DNA from 4 places in the Streptomyces sp. NBC_00996 genome. Region 4 is predicted to be linked to each of the others. Evidence: riboswitches for the same ligand, from Rfam matches in the RefSeq annotation. Region 4 holds a riboswitch; each other region holds the start of a gene.

Region 1 (4,450 bases), 720 kb from region 4:
AGCTTCTCGGTGATGACGTTCCAGCCGGCCCAGTCGTCCTCGTACAGCGGGTCCTCGATGGAGACCAGCGGGTACGCGGAGACGAGCTCCTCGTAGTACTCGGTCATCTCGGCGGCCGAGCGGGACTTGCCCTCGAACTCGTACTTGCCGTCCTTGTAGAACTCGGACGCGGCGACGTCGAGCGCGAGCGCGATCTGCTCACCGGGTACGTAACCGGCCTGCTTGATGGCCTCGAGGATGAGGTCGAGCGCGGCGCGGTTGGACTCCAGGTTCGGGGCGAAGCCGCCCTCGTCGCCGAGGCCGGTGGACAGGCCCTTGGTCTTCAGCACCTTCTTGAGGGTGTGGTAGACCTCGGCGCCCCAGCGCAGGGCCTCGGAGAAGGACTCCGCGCCGATCGGGGCGATCATGAACTCCTGGATGTCCACGTTGGAGTCGGCGTGCGAGCCGCCGTTCAGGATGTTCATCATCGGAACGGGCAGCAGGTGCGCGTTCGGGCCGCCCAGGTAGCGGAAGAGGGGGAGGTCGCTGGCCTCTGAGGCGGCGTGCGCGACGGCGAGCGAGACGCCGAGGATGGCGTTGGCGCCGAGCGAGCCCTTGTTGTCGGTGGCGTCCAGGTCGAACATCGCCTGGTCGATCAGGCGCTGCTCGGTGGCGTCGTAACCGACGAGCTCCGGGCCGATCTGCTCGATGACGGCGAGGACGGCCTTCTCGACACCCTTGCCCTGGTAGCGGTTGGGGTCACCGTCGCGGAGCTCGATGGCCTCGAAGGCGCCGGTGGAGGCGCCGGACGGGACGGCGGCACGACCCGTGCTGCCGTCGTCGAGGCCGACCTCGACCTCGACCGTGGGGTTGCCTCGGGAGTCCAGGATTTCCCGGGCTACGACGACGTCGATGGACGGCACGAGCATCTCCTTCTGGGATGTGACGCGGGTACGCGGGGCCGCGGGGCCCGTAGTGCACGGAGCCGCGGTCGGCTCCGCGAGATGAGCCTAACCGCCTCGGGGGGATCGGCCAGCCGGTCGACCACCCCTTGGGCAGAACCGAGAGTAAATTGTTTCCGAACGGAACAAAAACCTGCCCCGTACACGAAACCTCGCGCACGAGAGCCAGGCATGAAAGCGCACGAGAGCCAGGCACAAAAAGCCCCGCTCCGGCGCGTACGGGGGAACACGCACCGGAGCGGGGAGCCCGTGGTGACGGGGGGACCCTCACGAGGTCTCCGGTATGGAGGCCTCCTCCATGAGGGAGCTGTTACTCCGCCGGACAATCCGCCGCACGCCCGGCTGAGCGATCAGCCGCGCACTCAAGCGATCAGCCGCGCACTCAGCCGAGGTGGAGCTGCTGACCCGGGTAGATGAAGTCCGCGTCGTCGATGATGTCCTTGTTCAGCTTGAACAGCTGCTGCCAGCCACCCTTGACGTGCTTCTTCTCGGCGATCGAGCTGAGGGTGTCACCCTTGACGACCTTGTACTCGCCTTCACCCTTCTTGACCTTCTTGCCGGTCGGGGTGGTGACGGTCTTGGCGGCGGGGCGCTCGGCCGAACGCGAGGCGGGCTGCTCCGTCGTCCGGGTGGTGGTGCTCTGGGTCGCGCTCTGCGACCTGTTGGACGAGGAGCTGGAGGTGCCGCCGGTGTACGCGGCGCTCGACAGGCCCGTGCCGCAGGTCGGCCAGGCACCCTTGCCCTGCGCGGCGAGGACCTTCTCACCGATGGTGATCTGCTCCGACTTGGAGGCCTGGTTGGCGCCGGCGGCGTAGGCGGTACCGCCGTACGCGGCCCAGGTGGAGGCCGAGAACTGCAGGCCGCCGTAGTAGCCGTTGCCGGTGTTGATGGACCAGTTGCCGCCGGACTCGCACTGGGCGACGGCGTCCCACTCGGAGGCGGTGGCGGCGGAAGCGCTGCCGGCCGCCATCAGCGGGGCGGCGATGGCGACACCGGTGACACCGGCGAGCGTTGCGAGACGGGTGGTCCGATTGAGGACGGCCGGGCGGCGGTGCTTGCCCTTGCTGGAAAACAGCATGGAGAGATCCCCTCACCGACGCCTGCGAGGTGAGCTGTCGGGTTCGGGCGGGTGAGTGCCCGGTCGTACGCCACTGGCGCACGGCTTCACCCCAAGCCGCTCCCGGTCAACTACCGGGCGCGGCGCTTACCTTGGGTCCCCCGCTCCTGCCTACGGCGCTGACGCGTCGACTGTTCCCGTACGGCCGTTGGCAGGATTCGGCGTTGCGACCGTCGGGGCCCGCAGTGGCGAGCGGTCATGACCGTAGACATGCGATCGCCGGAATTTCAAAGACGATCAGGGCTTCTGAGACTCATGTCTCACTCACGCCAAACCGGACATTCCACGGCGAATCATGACGTGAACTCCCGCTACTTTTCGCCCGATTCAGCACCAACTGCAAGCCTCTGACCGGGAAGGATGAGGTCGGGATCGGCGCCGACCGCCTCCTTGTTCCCGGCGTACAACTCGGCCCATCCACCCTTGAGGTCAAGGGAGTCGGCGATGGTCCAGAGACTGTCTCCGGCGCGCACGACGTAGGAGCCGTCGGCGGCGTCACGGGAGGCGTCGGAGCCGCGCGAGGCGTGCCGTCCGGAAGCGCCGTCCTTACGGCCGTCGGTCGCACCCTCGGCCGCGCCCTCGTCGGCGGTGTCGCCACGGTGGCGCCCGGCGCCGGACGTCGCACTGTCGGACCCGGCCGAAGAGTCGTCGTTCTGGCCGGGCTTGTCCGACTCGTCACTCTTGGCCGCTCCCGTATCCGAGCTGTCGGAACCCTGTGAGGTGTCGGACTTCGTGGAGTTCCCGTCCGCACTCGAGGAGGCGTCGGACGAGGAGTCGGAGCCCGAGTCGGACGAGTTGGATGAATCGGACTCAGCAGATGAATTGGACGAGTCGGACGAATCAGAAGAACTCGACGAACTCGACGAGTCGTCCGCCACACCCGTGTCGACCTCGACCGAGCCCGAGTTCTTGCTGAGCCCGGAGAGCGGTCCACAGGTGGGCCAGGCGGTGAGCCCCTGGCCGTCGAGGACCTTCTCGGCGATGGCTATCTGCTGCGAGCGGCTGGCCTGGTCGGCACTGGGGGCGTACTCGAGGCCGCCGTACGACTCCCAGTTCTCCTGGGTCAACTGCAGCCCGCCGTAGTACCCGTTGCCGTCGTTCGCGCTCCAGGCGCCGCCACTCTCGCACTCCGCGACCCGGTCCCAGGTGGTGCCGTCGGCCGCGCTCGCACTGGTGGCGCCGAGCAACGGGATGGCGATGGCCGATCCGGTCACTCCTGCGGCGACGATGAGAGCCGGGGCCTGACGGGGGCGACGATGACGGCCGTTCCCGGAGAGCATGCGGAAGCCTTTCGCGTGACAGCAGGTGACGACAGCCGCTACTGCGACTGCAGCGACGGATGGGCCGCGTTGATGGGTGAACGTATCCGCACTCGAACGCTTGTCACAAGTCGATGCAGCGCAGATCACGTGAAGATCACAGAGTTGACGGAACGTCACCTTTTCCCTGCTGAGCGGCCGTTCCCTGCACGCCCACCCCTTAGGCGCGGGGCAAGTCAAGCGGAGGCGTGAACTCCACGGGAAGTGTGCGCAATCCACGCATAATGAGTCCGCCGCGCCAGCGCAAATCGGCCGAATCTCCCGCGAGTTGGAGATCCGGAAGACGGGTGAGCAGGGTGGCGAGCGCGGTCTGGCCCTCCAGGCGAGCGAGCGGCGCGCCGAGGCAGTAGTGGATGCCGTGGCCGTACCCGAGGTGTTGGTTGTCACGCCGCGAGAGGTCGAGGGTGTCCGGATGCTGGAACCGTTCGGGGTCACGGTCCGCTGCCGCCAGTACGACGAGGACGGGGTCGCCGGGCGCGATGTCCTGCCCCCCGATCCGGACCGCCTCGGTCGCGAACCGCCACGTGGCCAGTTCGACGGGGCCGTCGTAGCGCAGGAGCTCCTCGACGCCGGACTCGAGAAGTCCGGTCTCCTTGGCGGCGAGGGAGGCCTGCAGTCGTCGGCGTTGCTCGGGGTGGGTGAGGAGGGCGTAGGTGCCGTTGCCGATGAGATTGACGGTGGTCTCGAAGCCGGCGAACAGCAGGATGAAGGCCATGGCGGCGGCCTCGTTCTCGGTGAGGTGCTCGCCGTGGTCGGAGGCGCGGATGAGCCCGGAGATGAGGTCCTCGCCGGGGGCGGGCCGGTCGGGCAGGAGTTGGCGCTTGCGGTGGATCAGCTCGGCGAGATACCCCCGCATCTTCTTGACGGACCGCGCCACACCGCCCCTCGGCCCTCCGCCGTGCCGGATCATCATCCCCGCCCAGTCCCGAAAGTCGTCCTGGTCCTCACGGGGCACGCCGAGCAGGTCGCAGATGGCGTAGATGGGGAGCGGGAAGGCGAACTCGTGGATGAGGTCGGCGGAACCCTTTTCGGCGAACTGGTCGATCAGGTGGTCCGTGAGCTCCTGCACGCGC
Region 2 (4,450 bases), 1.3 Mb from region 4:
GGTTCTGGGCCGTCCGAGAGTCCGGCTGCGGCTGACGTCCTCGGTTCCCCGGGGTCAGGTGATCGCCCGCCTGTGTGATGTGGCCCCCCACGGAGCCTCGACACTCGTCACCCGGGGTGTACTGAACCTGGCAAAGCGTCATGGCCGCGAACAGGCAATTCCCTGGAAGCCTGGTGCTACGGAGGAGGTGGTTTTCGACCTGAACGGCATCGGCTACGCGTTCCCGCCGGGCCATCGCATCCGCCTCGCCGTCTCCTCCGCGTACTGGCCCTGGATCTGGCCGCAGCCGGGCTCGGAGGTCGGTTTCACCCTGGACCCGACGGGCAGCCTGCTGGAACTCCCGGTAAGGACACGGGAGTCGACGCCCTCCATCACGTTCGAGGAACCGGAGCAGTCCGAACCGCTCGGGGTCATCGTCCCGACGACGCTGGACGAACCCCGCCCGGAACGCCTGGTGGTTCGCGACGTGGCCGCCAGCGCCTGGCGCCTGGAGGTCGACCCACGTTACGGCGGCACCCGCGTCTACCCCGACGGCCTCGAATTCACCGAGAACGCGCTGGAGACGTACACCATCAACGACTTCCACCCCCTCTCCGCTCGCGCCCGCTCGACGTGGTCGATCCGCCTGCACCGCCCGGACCTGCCCTGGGACGCGCGTATCTCGACGACCTCCGAAATCACCTGTGACGCGGAGGACTTCATCACCTCCAACGAGGTCATCTGCAAGGACGGCGACGAGGTGGTCTTCCACCGCACCTGGGAGAAGCGGATCCCCCGAACGGCGGGCTAGGCCCTGCCGTCGAACTCCCGCCTGCCCCGCGGCGCCCGCCCTCCGGGCGGACGACGGGAGTTCGACGACAGGCTCTAGAGGGCCGGGGCGCCGTAGGGAACCCTGAGCCCATGGCGCAGACACGGACCGAGGAATTCCTGATGGACCTCGACGAGGGCATGCTCGCGTACTTCCGCGAGATGGCCCACGAGATGGTCACGCGCTTCGGGATCTCACGGGCGGAAGCCGTCGCGAGGATCAACTGGGCATACCAGGGACGGAAGTTCGGGCCGTACCCCGACCTGATGTGCCACGAACTCCCCGAATACTGGGACTACGGCCTCTACTTCAAGCCCAACGCGGGCCGCCTCCCCGACGACGACCGCGACACGGGCCTCTGCGTGTGGGAAGTGCGCCCGGCTCCTCACCGGCATTCCCCGGCCTGGACTCTCGAAGCGTAATGTCCGAATTAAAAGCATTGCCGCTTTGATGCGCCTTGGTCGCGTGAATTGAGTCACGTCCGACTTGCCCCGGCGTCACACCTCCTGACCTCGATTCCCCCTTCGCGAAAGGCAAGTTGAGGATCACATTCCGCAATAATCGGGCATTTCATCCCTTCCTTTTTCGAGGTTAAAGCGGACAGAGCCATGAATTCGGGGCTTGTTCCCGACATGTGCTCTCGCATACGTTCGCCCCGATCCGAGCGGATCGCCGAATCCTGCCGCCGCTCGGAAACCCACCCACCCACGCACGGCAGGAGCGGGGGACCCAGGTAAGCCGCCGATCCGGACACCGGAACGGCTTGGGGTAAAGCCGCGCCCCCACGCGGCCGGGCACCTCCCGCCCGAACCCGACAGCTCACCTCGCAGGCGCCGGAGAGGAAGGTCGTCATGCCCGCACGAGGCCAGCACTGCCACCCCAAGCCCAACCCGCTCATCCGCAGCATGATCGCCGCAGGCACGGGCGGAGTCGCGCTCACACTCCCCCTTGTGTGCGCGACCGGCGCGCACGCCGCCCAGCCGACGCAGGTGACGCAGGTGACGCAGGCCACAAAGGCCGCCACAGTCACGATCTCCGACGTCCAGCTCGTCACCTACAAGGTGGTCGCGGGCGACACCCTGTCCAAGATCGCGCAGAAGTACCCGCAGAGCGGCGGCTGGCAGAAGCTGTACGACGCCAACCGCGCGGTGATCGGTGCGAACCCGGCGATCCTCCCCCCGGGCCTGACGCTGACGGTGGGCACGAAGACCGTGAAGCTGGGCTCGGCGCCCAAGGCGAGCACCACGTCCGCGACGCCGGCCGCCCCCGCCTCCACGAAGACATACGCCAACAATCTGGACGGCTGGATCAAGCAGTCACTGGACATCATGGGCAAGGCGCACATTCCAGGCACCTACAACGGCATCCACCGCAACGTCATGCGCGAGTCCTCCGGCAACCCCCGAGCCATCAACAACTGGGACTCCAACGCCGCTGCCGGCATCCCGTCCAAGGGCCTCCTCCAGGTCATCGACCCGACCTTCAAGGCGTACCACGTCCCCGGCACCTCGATGGACCCCTACGACCCGGTCGCGAACATCACGGCCGCCTGCAACTACGCGGCGGCGAAGTACGGCTCGATCGACAACGTCAACGGCGCCTACTGAGCCACGCTCTCGCGGGCCCTCCCCTGGGCCCCGAAGAGCCGCTCCAGCACCACCGCGATCCCATCCTCCTCGTTCGACAGGGTCACCTCGTCGGCCACCGTCTTCAGCTCCGGGTGGGCGTTGGCCATGGCGACGCCATGGGCGGCCCAGTCGAACATGGGGATGTCGTTGGGCATGTCGCCGAAGGCGAGGGTGGTGGCGGGGCTGAGACCGAGGTGGGCGGCGGCGAGGGCGAGCCCCGTCGCCTTGGTCACGCCGCATGGCTGGAGTTCGACGGTACCCGGCCCCGACATGGTGACCGTCGCCAGCGAACCGACCACTCCCCGCGCCGCCGACGCCAACTCGTCGTCGGACAGCGAAGGGTGACGGAGCAGCACCTTGCTGATGGGCTCCGACCAGAGGTCGTCGCGGCGCGGCACCCGCACGGCCGGCAGCGTCGGATGCGGCATGACATATCCCGGCTCGATGAGCGTCAGGCCGTCCACACCGTCCTGGTCCACCGCCGCGTAGAGCAGCCCGACCTCCGCTTCGATCTTGCCGAGCGCGGTTTCCGCCAGCTCCCTGTCCAGGGTCACCGACCACAGCAGACGGTGCGCCCCGGCGTCGTACAACTGCGCCCCCTGCCCGCACACCGCCAGTCCCTGGCCGCCGAGTTCGTCCAGCAGCGGTCGGACCCTCGGCGCCGGCCGTCCCGTCACCACCAGATGCTGGGCACCCTCGGCCGTGGCTCTCGCCAACGCGGCGCGCGACCGGTCGGAGAGTGTGTCGTCGCCGCGCAGCAGCGTTCCGTCCAGGTCAGTGGCGATGAGTGAATATGCAGTCGGAGCGGCCATGATCCGAAGAATACGGATCGAACGTCTCATCGGCCCGGCGTGAACCGGACGACGTCCGGTATCCCGTCAGCAACGCCGTTCACCGCACGGACGGTATGGGCGGTACGGGCCTTATCGGCCGTACCGGCCGTGGGTGTTCCACTCCCGTCCACACCGACGCAGGCCACCATGTCGACGTCCAACGGCCGTTCCAAGATGCGGAGTTGGCCTGCCGCGAGCCGCGGGCGGGACGAGGGCCCCGAGCCGCACCGATGTGATGCGACGGTCAGGGGGCGCACCCATCGGCAAGGGCGCCCCCTGCCCCCGACTCACCCGTGCGCAGCCACCAAGTGCTTGGCCAGCCGCGGTGAAGCGAACTCCGTCCCGCACACGAACCGCATCACCGTCCCGTACGAGGCCGCCGCCGGCAACCCCGTGAAGTACAACCCGGGCACGGACGACCGATACCCCGCGCCGAGTTTCGGCGTCCCCCGGCTGACCGCGAGCTCGGTACGGAGCTCGTGTCCGAGGAAGTCCATCGAGGCGATGTCGACGCGATAGCCGGTCGCGGCAATGACGTGGTCGGCGGACAGCTCCTCGGTCCGGCCGCCGTGGGTCTGGACGGAGAGGACGGGGTGGCCACCGCGGGCGTCCGCGCGGACGATCCGGGACACCTCGCGGACATCGACCTTGCCCTCGAAGCGGTCGCGCAGCCACCAGGCGCCGAGCGGACCGAGCACACGGCGGACGAGGTAGTGCCGGGCCTGCGCGGGCAGATAGCGGTAGGGCTGCGGGTAGTAGCTCAGTGCCCACAGGGACCAGGCGCGACCGAAGGGTGACTCGGGACGCAGCCTGGGCTGCTGCCACGGGGGTGCGCCGAAGTCGACGGCGCCCTTGCCACGGGACACCACCCGCACCTGCGCTCCCGCCTCCGCCGCGAGCGCGGCCGTCTCCAGCGCGGACTGGCCCGCGCCGACGACGATGAGCTCCTTGCCCGAGAACCGGGTCAGGTCATGGTTCTGGGAGCTGTGGGAGACAGGGCCCGTGGGGGTGGGTCCGTCGGCCGCCGCTGCCGCGAGTTCGGCGGGCAGATGGGCGAGTCCGGACAGACCGGTGGCCACCACGACCGCCCGCGCCGTGAACAACTCCCCTGAACCCAGCTTGAGTTCGAAGCCGCCGGAGCCATTACGGCCGTCCTTGCGGTCGACCGAGACGACCCGCAC
Region 3 (4,450 bases), 1.6 Mb from region 4:
TCGATGGCAGCGGCACCACCCCCGCGCCGTACGACTCCTCCAACCAAGCCTGGACCCGCTTCAGCACCGCCGACCGTGTCGGCGTCGACGCTGTGACGTACTCCGCGAGCGCGATGTTGACAGCCTCGTCCCAACGCGGATCGACGCGAGAACCTCGCCTCTTGAGCAGGCGGGTGTCGACCAACGCGGCCTCGCCGCCCGCCTGATAGGCAGCGGCCCACCGCTCCACCGTCCGCGCCGACACCTTCAGCTCGGCGGCCTTGGCCCCGACCCGCTGCGTCAACGACCGTGCTTCGGAGAACTCGTCGCGCGGTTCACCGGGCCGAGCACCCTCAGCAAAGCCAGAACGGTAGCCGGTCAGGACCTCACGGATATGCCTGGCCCGCTCGCTGACCTCATCCCGCTGCTGCCGGGACAACGACGCCAGCACGAGGCCAGCACTGTCATCGGCCCTGGGCAGTGGTCCGGTATCCACCGGCTGCGAGCCTGCCGCCAGACGTCCCACCGAGACGGTGGAGAACTCACCGGTCCGCGTATTGCGGATCGTCACACCCAGGTGATTGAACTCGACCACTTCGACGACATCGCCGCAGAAGACCAGCCGAGAGCCGGGAAACACGGCAACGGCGGCACTTCTCATCCCCCCTGATCCTGCCCATCCGTGAGGCGAACCGGAGTCTGCGCACTCAACGGACGCGAGAGATCCGCCGACAGGGCACCGGACCACACCAGATGCAATAGCGCCGGACGGACGAGCTCCGCAGGATGCCGTGCCGCCAACGCCCTCTCGATCCCGCCGACGTTCGCCTGCACTCGGGCGGCTTCCAGCACCTCCGCAGCCAGGCGCACCGCGACACGCTCAGGCCGCCGGTAGCCGGCCAGGAACCGGACATTCTCCACGAGGACAGGACTGGCGCCAGCCCACACCTCGAAAGCCCAGCCTCGCAGCAAACACAGCTTCCGCATCCAGTCGAACTGGGCCACTACCTCCGGTACGTCCACACGGTACGGAGCCTTGACGTCCACCACTGTGACCAGCCCGTCCGCATGCGTCAGCAGCAGATCCGGTACGTGCCGACGGATGCGGACTCCGTCGTCCCCGCTTACCTGGAACGGCTGAGCGGCAATCCCGACCACATCCTGGGCAAAATCCGCCAGCAAGATGCGGGCGAGCTCCAAACGGCTCTCGTAGGCCACCAGACGATCGCCCGTCACCGCGTGGTACCAGCCCGAGTAGTGCCGACGCCCCTTGTACCAGCGGAACTCCCGCACCGGCAGCCCGGCCGCTACCTCTTCACTCACCAGCAGATCCCACGAGGTCTCCGCGAAGACCCCGTCTGCCTGGCGGTAGCGGACCTCCACAGCTCTGGCCTCAGCCATTGGCTCTCGAACCGAGACGTACGACACCGCCACCCCCGATATACGTAACCGAAGGGACACAGAAGGTGATCCCGGCCGAGACTGCCCATTGGCTGCGGCGTCCCATGCATCCGGGGAGGGCAAGAATGCTGTGAGTGGCCGAGAGTCACTCTACGGAGCGATTCTCAGCGATCTGTCGCAGACGACAAGTTGACGACAGATCGCTGAGAATCTGACAGATCTAAAGCGGCCCTACAACTGCTTACGCCGGGCGCACCACACTGTGGATCGCCGACGTGCCGTCGTAGTAGATCGACTCCTCGCGGACGTACGCTCCCGGCTTGGGCGCGTGGATCATCATCCCGTTGCCGATGTACAGGCCGACGTGGCTGACATCGTCGTAGAAGAAGACGAGGTCACCGGGCTGGGCGTCGGAGAGCGGGACGGTCGTGCCGGCGTTCACCTGGTCGTAGGTGACGCGCGGCAGCGAGACGCCGGCGGCTTTCCAGGCGGCCTGGGTGAAGCCCGAGCAGTCGTACGAGTCCGGGCCGGTCGCCCCCCAGACGTACGGCTTGCCGATCTGCGCGCGGGCGAACGCGAGAGCCTTCGCCGCCTTCGTCGCGTACGAGGAGTCGGTGGTCGTCGAGCTCGACGAGCCGGTCGTGGTGTCCGACGAGCCGGTCGTGGTGCTCGACGACGACTCCTGCTGGGCGGCCGCTTTCTTCGCGGCCTCGGCGGCGGCCTGCTGCTGCGCCAGCTCCGCCGCCTTGCGCGCGGCCTCCTGCTGCTTCTTCTTCTCGATCGCCGCCAGCCGCGCCTTCTCCTCGGCGGTCAGCTTCGAAAGCAGTTCGCGGGCCTCGGTGAGCTTGTGCTGAACGTCTGCCTTGGACGTCTTGAGCGCGGTCTGCGAGCTGGTCAGCGTCTCCAGACTCTTGGCGGCCTCCGTGCGCTTCTTGGTGGTGGCGGCCTGCTCGGTGATGTAGTCGTCGACGGCCGCCTTCTGGCGGGTGGTCAGACGGCTCATCAGCTGGGTCTGGTCGAAGTAGTCCTGCGGGTTGTCGGCAAGCAGGAGGGTCGCGGTGTCAGGGGCGGCGGCCCCGGTGCGGTACTGCGCCGCCGCGAACGAACCGAGCTCCTCACGCGCGGTGTTGAGCTTCTCGGTGCGCTTGGCGACATCGTCGAGGAGGGTGTCGACCTGCTTGCGCTGCTTGGAGGTCTTCTCCTTGGCCGCGTTGTACTTGTCGGTGGCCGTCTCGGCCTGGTGATAGAGGTCGTTGACCTTCTTCTCGACCTCTTCGAGGCTCGGCTTCGGTTCGGCCGAGGGGGCGGCGTTCGCCGTCTGGGAGAGCAGGGCGACGGAGGTGAGAGCCGCCGTCGCGAGGGCGGGGGTCCGTATGCCTGCTACGCGCGTACCCGTAGGACGCCATTTGCGGTGCGACGCCAAGAGAGGCGACTCCTTCCGTCATCCGCCTACCGAGTTAGCTGTCGGGTTCGGGCGGGTGGATCCGGAAGGTTTGCCCTACGGTCCTTGCCCCACAAGGCAGTTGGACCGATTCACCCCAAGGTCGGTTGGGTCCCCGGCTCCGGCTGCCACGGGGGCGCACCGGATTGAGCGGAGGCCGCACGGCCCGGCGTCGTTCGCCGGTGGGTGTCGAGCGGCCTGCCCGGCACGGTAGCCAACGCGTGTGGCTCCTGTGAAGTTTGATGTGCGATATGCCCGATACATTTTTGTGACCTTGACCTTGGGCATCACTCCGCGCAGTCAATCCGGAATGGTCTGTGGTGAGTTGTCCGGAGTGGCGACGTCCGTCTGGTTATCGGCATCGCGGCAGCGGTCGCCGAGGTCTTCCGGGGCGGCGGCTCCGCACCCCCCGACGGCCGCAAGATTCTCGCTGAGGCGCTGAGGCGCTGAGGCGCTGAGGCGCTGAGGCGCTGAGGCGCTGAGGCGCTGAGGCGCTGAGGCGCTGGGGTGTCGAGGCGGTGAGGCGCTGAGGCGGTGAGGTGTCGAGGTCGTGAGGCGGTGAGCGGCGACCTGGTGGCCGTCTCTCCTCAAGGTCTGTACGCCCGGCTCGGTCGATCACCGAAGGTGACGAGGCGATTCCGGAAGGTAGGAAGACCGCGGGCGGCCGCCACTGGAAGATCGTCGGCTCCCGAGACCGTGCCATGAGACCCACCCGATCGAGTTCCGATCCGTGTCACGAGATCCGGTCGAGTTTTCAGGGTGGCGGCGGGGTGTCAGTGCGGCCGCCTAGACTCGGAGAGCGATGAGCAGCCTCTTTGATGACAGCTTCCTGGCGGACCTCAAGCCCTCACGGGCCCACGAGGAAGAACCCCCGCCGCCGCCCGAGGACGATCACGTGCCGGAGCCCGTTCCGGACGATCTGTTCGGCGGGAAGTTCGACGTGCCCCCGGACCGGGACGCGTACTACCGCGACGGCGCCCACCGGCCTGCCGTGGACTCCGCGGCACTACTGGACGGGCTGAACGAGAACCAGCGCGCGGCCGTGGTGCACTCCGGCTCCCCGCTGCTCATCGTGGCCGGCGCGGGCTCCGGCAAGACCCGCGTGCTCACGCACCGGATCGCGTATCTGCTGGCCGAGCGGAATGTCCACCCCGGCCAGATCCTCGCGATCACCTTCACCAACAAGGCCGCGGGCGAGATGAAGGAGCGCGTCGAGCACCTCGTCGGCCCGCGTGCGGGCGCGATGTGGGTGATGACCTTCCACAGCGCGTGTGTGCGGATTCTGCGCCGCGAGAGCAAGAAGCTCGGCTTCACCTCCTCCTTCTCGATCTATGACGCCGCCGACTCCAAGCGTCTGATGGCACTCGTCTGCCGTGATCTCGACCTCGACCCCAAGCGCTTCCCGCCGAAGTCGTTCAGCGCCAAGATCTCGAACCTGAAGAACGAGCTGATCGACGAGGAGGACTTCGCGGCCCAGGCCACCGACGGCTTCGAGAAGACCCTCGCTCAGGCGTACGCGATGTATCAGTCGCGGCTGCGCGAGGCCAACGCGCTCGACTTCGACGACCTGATCATGACGACGGTCAACCTGCTGCGCGCCTTCCCGGACGTCGCCGAGCACTACCGCCG
Region 4 (4,450 bases):
TGATTCTCGACGCGGGGGTACGGCGGGTGGTCACCGCCTGGCGGGAGCCCGACACGTTCGTCGCCGGGGCCGACGGGAACGGACTCCTCGTGGCCGAGGGCGCCGACGTGGTCGTACTCCCGGAGTACGAGGAGCGCGCCAAGGAGCCCAACCGGCACCTTTGGTAAATCCTGCCGACACCTGCCGCTGGGGCCCGTACGGGGGCGCGTTTAAACGTGTGTGCTTCGGGTCCTACGGATGGCGTACACTGGTTTCAACGACGCGGGGTGGAGCAGCTCGGTAGCTCGCTGGGCTCATAACCCAGAGGTCGCAGGTTCAAATCCTGTCCCCGCTACTGAAGGCCAAGGGCCGGAACTCGGATTCACGAGTTCCGGCCCTTGGTGCGTGCCGGTCACCACGGCTCCGCACATCCCCCACCTCTCCGCATCCCCCGGTCGGTCCACACGGGTCGCCCCCTGCCTCCGCTCCGGGAAACCTGGATGAGTGGGGCAGCAAACAGGCGAGCAGCGGGCCCAGGGCCCGTACGACCAATCCGGTGGACGGCTGTCCGGCGACCCCATGCCCGCCCCCGGCCTCGGGAGCACCCCGCGGCTCGGCCGCGCGGAACCCGGCCGGCACAGGATCTCGAAGGCGCGCGCCTTCGTCCGGGCGCTTCCCGCACTGCTCATCGTCGGCGGGGCCTTCTACGACTACTTCATGCCGTCCGACTTCACCGCGGCCCCCCTCTTCACGGCCGCGCCGTTGGTGGCCGCGCCCCTCTACTCACTGCGCGGCACGGTGCTCACCGGCCTCGCGGCCATCACCGCGGTGTTCGCGATCCACATCAGGCTCGGCATCGTCCTGGACGTCGACTCGATCACCGAAGTGGTGACGGTGGCGACGGCCGGCGTCCTGGCCGTCGTCATCAACATCCTCGTCCGCCGCAGCGACGCACGGCTCGCCACGGTCCGGGAGATCGCCGAGTCCGCCCAGCGCGCCGTGCTGCCGGAACCCGACGAGCGGATCGGCGGCCTCGAGGTCGCGGCGCGCTACGAGGCCGCGCAGGCGGACGCGTTCATCGGCGGCGACCTGTACGCGGTGCAGGACTCCCCGCACGGCGTACGGCTGGTCGTGGGCGACGTGCGCGGCAAGGGGATGGGCGCGGTGGGCGCCGTCGCCGTCGTCATCGGGGCGTTCCGGGAGGCGGCCGAGCAGGAGGCGACGCTGGAGGCGGTCGCGCAGCGCCTGGAACGGGCGCTGGCGCGCGAGGGCACCCGGCGCGAGGGCCTCGATGCCTTCGAGGGGTTCACCACGGCCGTACTCGCGGAGATCCCGCACGGCGAGGACGTCGTACGGATCGTCAACCGCGGCCATCCGCCGCCGCTGCTGCTGCACGCGGACGGCACGCTCGTCTCACTCGACGCCGAGGATCCCGCGCTGCCGCTCGGCATGGGCGAGTTGGGCACCTGGCCCGACCGGGCGATGCAGGCCAAGTTCCCGCAGGGCGCGACGCTGCTCCTCCACACCGATGGCCTGTCCGAAGCCCGCGACCGGCGCGGGGGCTTCTACGATCCCGCCGCGCGCCTCGCGGGACGCGTCTTCCCCGGGCCGGACGCCCTGCTGGCGGCCCTCGCCGAGGAAGTCCGCAGGCACACAGGAGACGGCACGACGGACGACATGGCGCTGCTTGCCGTGCGGCGTTCTTGGGAGTCGCCTCCACGGCTTCCCGGTGAGTCGTCCGTACGGCGTTCTTGATTGTTGTCACGAGGGGTGATCGGACGGTGCCCCTCCGCATAACAACTGACACACCGTCAACTGAATCGATGTTTATGGAGCGTGGTCAACTCGCCCGATTTGGGCCGGTGGTGACCCCAAAGTCCTGGCCAAAAGCGTTAACGATCAGTCCGAACAGCTTGGAATCCGGTACCCGGGTCTATTAACGTTCGATAACGCAGCGCGGTCGTCCCAGCCGTCACAAGAGGCGGCTCCGTGCGCACGCGCCGAATTCCGCAAGGGAACCGGGGAACCACCAACTTGGGGTGAATCGAGCGTCTTTCACGGTGGAGAAACCGTGGTGGACGCGCGTAGGAGACCTTCCTGCTCCGAACCCGTCAGCTAACCCGGTAGGCGAGAAGGAAGGAAAGGAGCACGCCCACGTGGCGTCCAACCGGCCTGCCCAGCAAACCTCGTTCGCGCCCGACGACACACAGCCCTTCGGCTACGCGTACGGCAACGACGAGGGTCCCTGGGAGGAGTGGAATCCCACTGAGGATTCCGTCCGTCCCGTCCGCGGCCGGCACCGCGTCAGCAAGCAGCGCGGCGGAGGACTCGCGCGCAGCTCCACGGTTCTCGGCGTAGGCGTCATCGCCGCCGTCGGCGCGGGCGGCATGGCCACCGCGGCGCCCGGCAAGTCGCCGGTGTCGATCTCGCTGCCCGACCTGTCGTCGGTCACCGAATCCGCCAAGGCTCTGATATCCGACGGCGGCTCCAGCACGCCGAAGGGCTCCGCCACCCCGCTCACCAGCGCCGGTCTGACCAGCGCCGACTCCGCGCAGGGCACCACCGACGCGGGCGAGGCACTGCGCGCCCGCATCATGCAGCAGGCCGAGTCGCAGCAGGACCAGGTCGACAGCGCGGCCCAGGACGCCGCCGAGACCGCCGCCGCGAAGCAGGCCGTCGCGCTCGCCGCCAAGCAGCAGGACGACGCCGAGGCCAAGGCCGCCGCCGCGAAGAAGCAGGCGGACGAAGCGGCCAAGAAGGCCGCCGAGGCCAAGCGCCTCGCCGAGCTCGCCAAGAGCTACTCGCTGCCCACCTCCTCGTACACGCTGACCTCCCGCTTCGGCGAGGCCGGCTCCATGTGGTCCTCCGGCTACCACACCGGCCTCGACTTCGCCGCACCCACCGGCACGCTGATCAAGGCGATCCACAGCGCGACCGTCACGGAGGCGGGCTGGGCCGGCGCGTACGGCTACCGTACGATCCTCACCCTCGACGACGGTACGGAGCTGTGGTTCTGCCACCAGTCGTCGATCAGCGTCAGCGTGGGCCAGAAGGTCGCCACGGGTGACGTGATCGGGCGCGTGGGCGCGACGGGCAACGTCACCGGGCCGCACCTGCACCTGGAGGTCCACCCCGACGGCGGCGACGCGATCGACCCGATGGCGTGGCTGCGCGGCAAGGGCCTCACCCCCTGACACGTACGTTCTCCTGATCCCCGGTGGTCCTGACCGACAACCCCCCGACGTCAGGGCTGCCGGTCAGGCGTGTGCGCAGTCGTGCGGGGCGTGCGGGTGATCGGGCGGGTAATCGCGTGTGGAATGCACCCATCCGGTACGGGTGTTGAAGTTGAGCATGACTTCTCTGCGCAAGCTTGGTTCCTCCGACCTCGAGGTCTTCCCGCTCTCCCTCGGCGGCAACGTGTTCGGCTGGACCGCCGACGAGGCCCAGTCCTTCTCCGTGCTCGACGCGTACGCGGCCGCCGGCGGCAACTTCCTCGACACGGCCGACTCGTACTCGGCGTGGATCGAGGGCAACAAGGGCGGCGAGTCCGAGACCATCATCGGCAAGTGGCTCAAGGCGCGCGGCAACCGTTCGGATGTCGTGGTCGCCACCAAGGTCAGCCAGCACCCCGAGTTTCCGGGGCTGTCCGGCGCCAACATCAAGGCCGCGGCCGACGCGTCCCTGCGCCGCCTGGGCACCGACTACGTCGACCTCTACTACACGCACTTCGACAAGCCCGAGGTGCCGGTCGAGGAGATCCTCGGCGCGCTCGACGAGCTGGTGAAGGCGGGCAAGGTGCGTCACATCGCCGCGTCCAACATCTCGCCCGAGCGGCTCCGGGAGTCCCTGGAGTTCTCCGACCGCGAGGGGCTCGCGCGGTACGTCGCCCTCCAGCCGCACTACAACCTCGTCTCGCGCGATACGTACGAGGGCGCGCTGCGCGACATCGCGTCCCGTTCCGGTCTGGCGGCCGTCCCGTACTTCGCCCTCGCCTCCGGATTCCTCACCGGTAAGTACCGGCCGGGAGCGACGGTGGACTCGGCGCGGGCCCAGGGCGCGGCCAAGCACCTTGAGACGGAGCGCGGGCTTCGCGTGCTCGCCGCCCTCGACGAGGTCGCCCGGGCCCATGACGCCGAGGTCGCCACGGTCGCCCTCGCATGGCTGGCCGCCCAGCCGACGGTCGCGGCGCCGATTGCTTCGGCGCGGACGCCCGAGCAACTGCCGGCGCTGCTGGGGGTGGCGGACCTGGTCCTGACGGACGGGGAGCTGAGCAAACTGACGGAGGCGTCGGCGTAAGCGGTTGTTTCTACGCCCCCTCCGCCCCTGCCCATTCCCGTACCAGCCTTTCGGCTGCGGGAGGGTGGGGGCTTGTCGCGCGGTTCCCCGAGCCCCGTTCAGGGGCGCGGGGAACCGCGCGATCTTTTGGCGGGGGTCTGGGGGCGGTAGCCCCCAGGGACGGGACGGGCAGGGG

What was found. Region 4 has a riboswitch for cyclic di-AMP ahead of OG390_RS24355 (M23 family metallopeptidase). Riboswitches for the same ligand answer to the same signal wherever they lie in the genome.
Region 1: another riboswitch for cyclic di-AMP. It lies ahead of OG390_RS20955 (transglycosylase family protein); the one in region 4 lies ahead of OG390_RS24355 (M23 family metallopeptidase).
Region 2: another riboswitch for cyclic di-AMP. It lies ahead of OG390_RS30535 (transglycosylase SLT domain-containing protein); the one in region 4 lies ahead of OG390_RS24355 (M23 family metallopeptidase).
Region 3: another riboswitch for cyclic di-AMP. It lies ahead of OG390_RS31825 (NlpC/P60 family protein); the one in region 4 lies ahead of OG390_RS24355 (M23 family metallopeptidase).

The regions. Positions count from the first base shown of each region.
Region 1 is NZ_CP108723.1:4,453,948-4,458,397, forward strand. Features, by position in the region: gene eno (phosphopyruvate hydratase) at 1-908, opposite strand, end outside; gene OG390_RS20955 (transglycosylase family protein) at 1,324-2,019, opposite strand; cyclic di-AMP (ydaO/yuaA leader) riboswitch at 2,024-2,232, opposite strand; gene OG390_RS20960 (transglycosylase family protein) at 2,370-3,338, opposite strand; gene OG390_RS20965 (cytochrome P450) at 3,538-4,450, opposite strand, start outside.
Region 2 is NZ_CP108723.1:6,475,334-6,479,783, reverse strand. Features, by position in the region: gene OG390_RS30545 (CocE/NonD family hydrolase) at 1-790, shown strand, start outside; gene OG390_RS30540 (hypothetical protein) at 901-1,230, shown strand; cyclic di-AMP (ydaO/yuaA leader) riboswitch at 1,469-1,656, shown strand; gene OG390_RS30535 (transglycosylase SLT domain-containing protein) at 1,660-2,415, shown strand; gene OG390_RS30530 (HAD family hydrolase) at 2,409-3,248, opposite strand; gene OG390_RS30525 (FAD-dependent oxidoreductase) at 3,557-4,450, opposite strand, start outside.
Region 3 is NZ_CP108723.1:6,762,436-6,766,885, forward strand. Features, by position in the region: gene OG390_RS31815 (helix-turn-helix domain-containing protein) at 1-640, opposite strand, end outside; gene OG390_RS31820 (TnsA-like heteromeric transposase endonuclease subunit) at 637-1,362, opposite strand; gene OG390_RS31825 (NlpC/P60 family protein) at 1,622-2,803, opposite strand; cyclic di-AMP (ydaO/yuaA leader) riboswitch at 2,811-2,984, opposite strand; gene pcrA (DNA helicase PcrA) at 3,624-4,450, shown strand, end outside.
Region 4 is NZ_CP108723.1:5,175,954-5,180,403, reverse strand. Features, by position in the region: gene OG390_RS24370 (dihydrofolate reductase family protein) at 1-167, shown strand, start outside; tRNA gene OG390_RS24365 (tRNA-Met) at 261-334, shown strand; gene OG390_RS24360 (PP2C family protein-serine/threonine phosphatase) at 559-1,734, shown strand; cyclic di-AMP (ydaO/yuaA leader) riboswitch at 1,968-2,124, shown strand; gene OG390_RS24355 (M23 family metallopeptidase) at 2,136-3,173, shown strand; gene OG390_RS24350 (aldo/keto reductase) at 3,331-4,275, shown strand.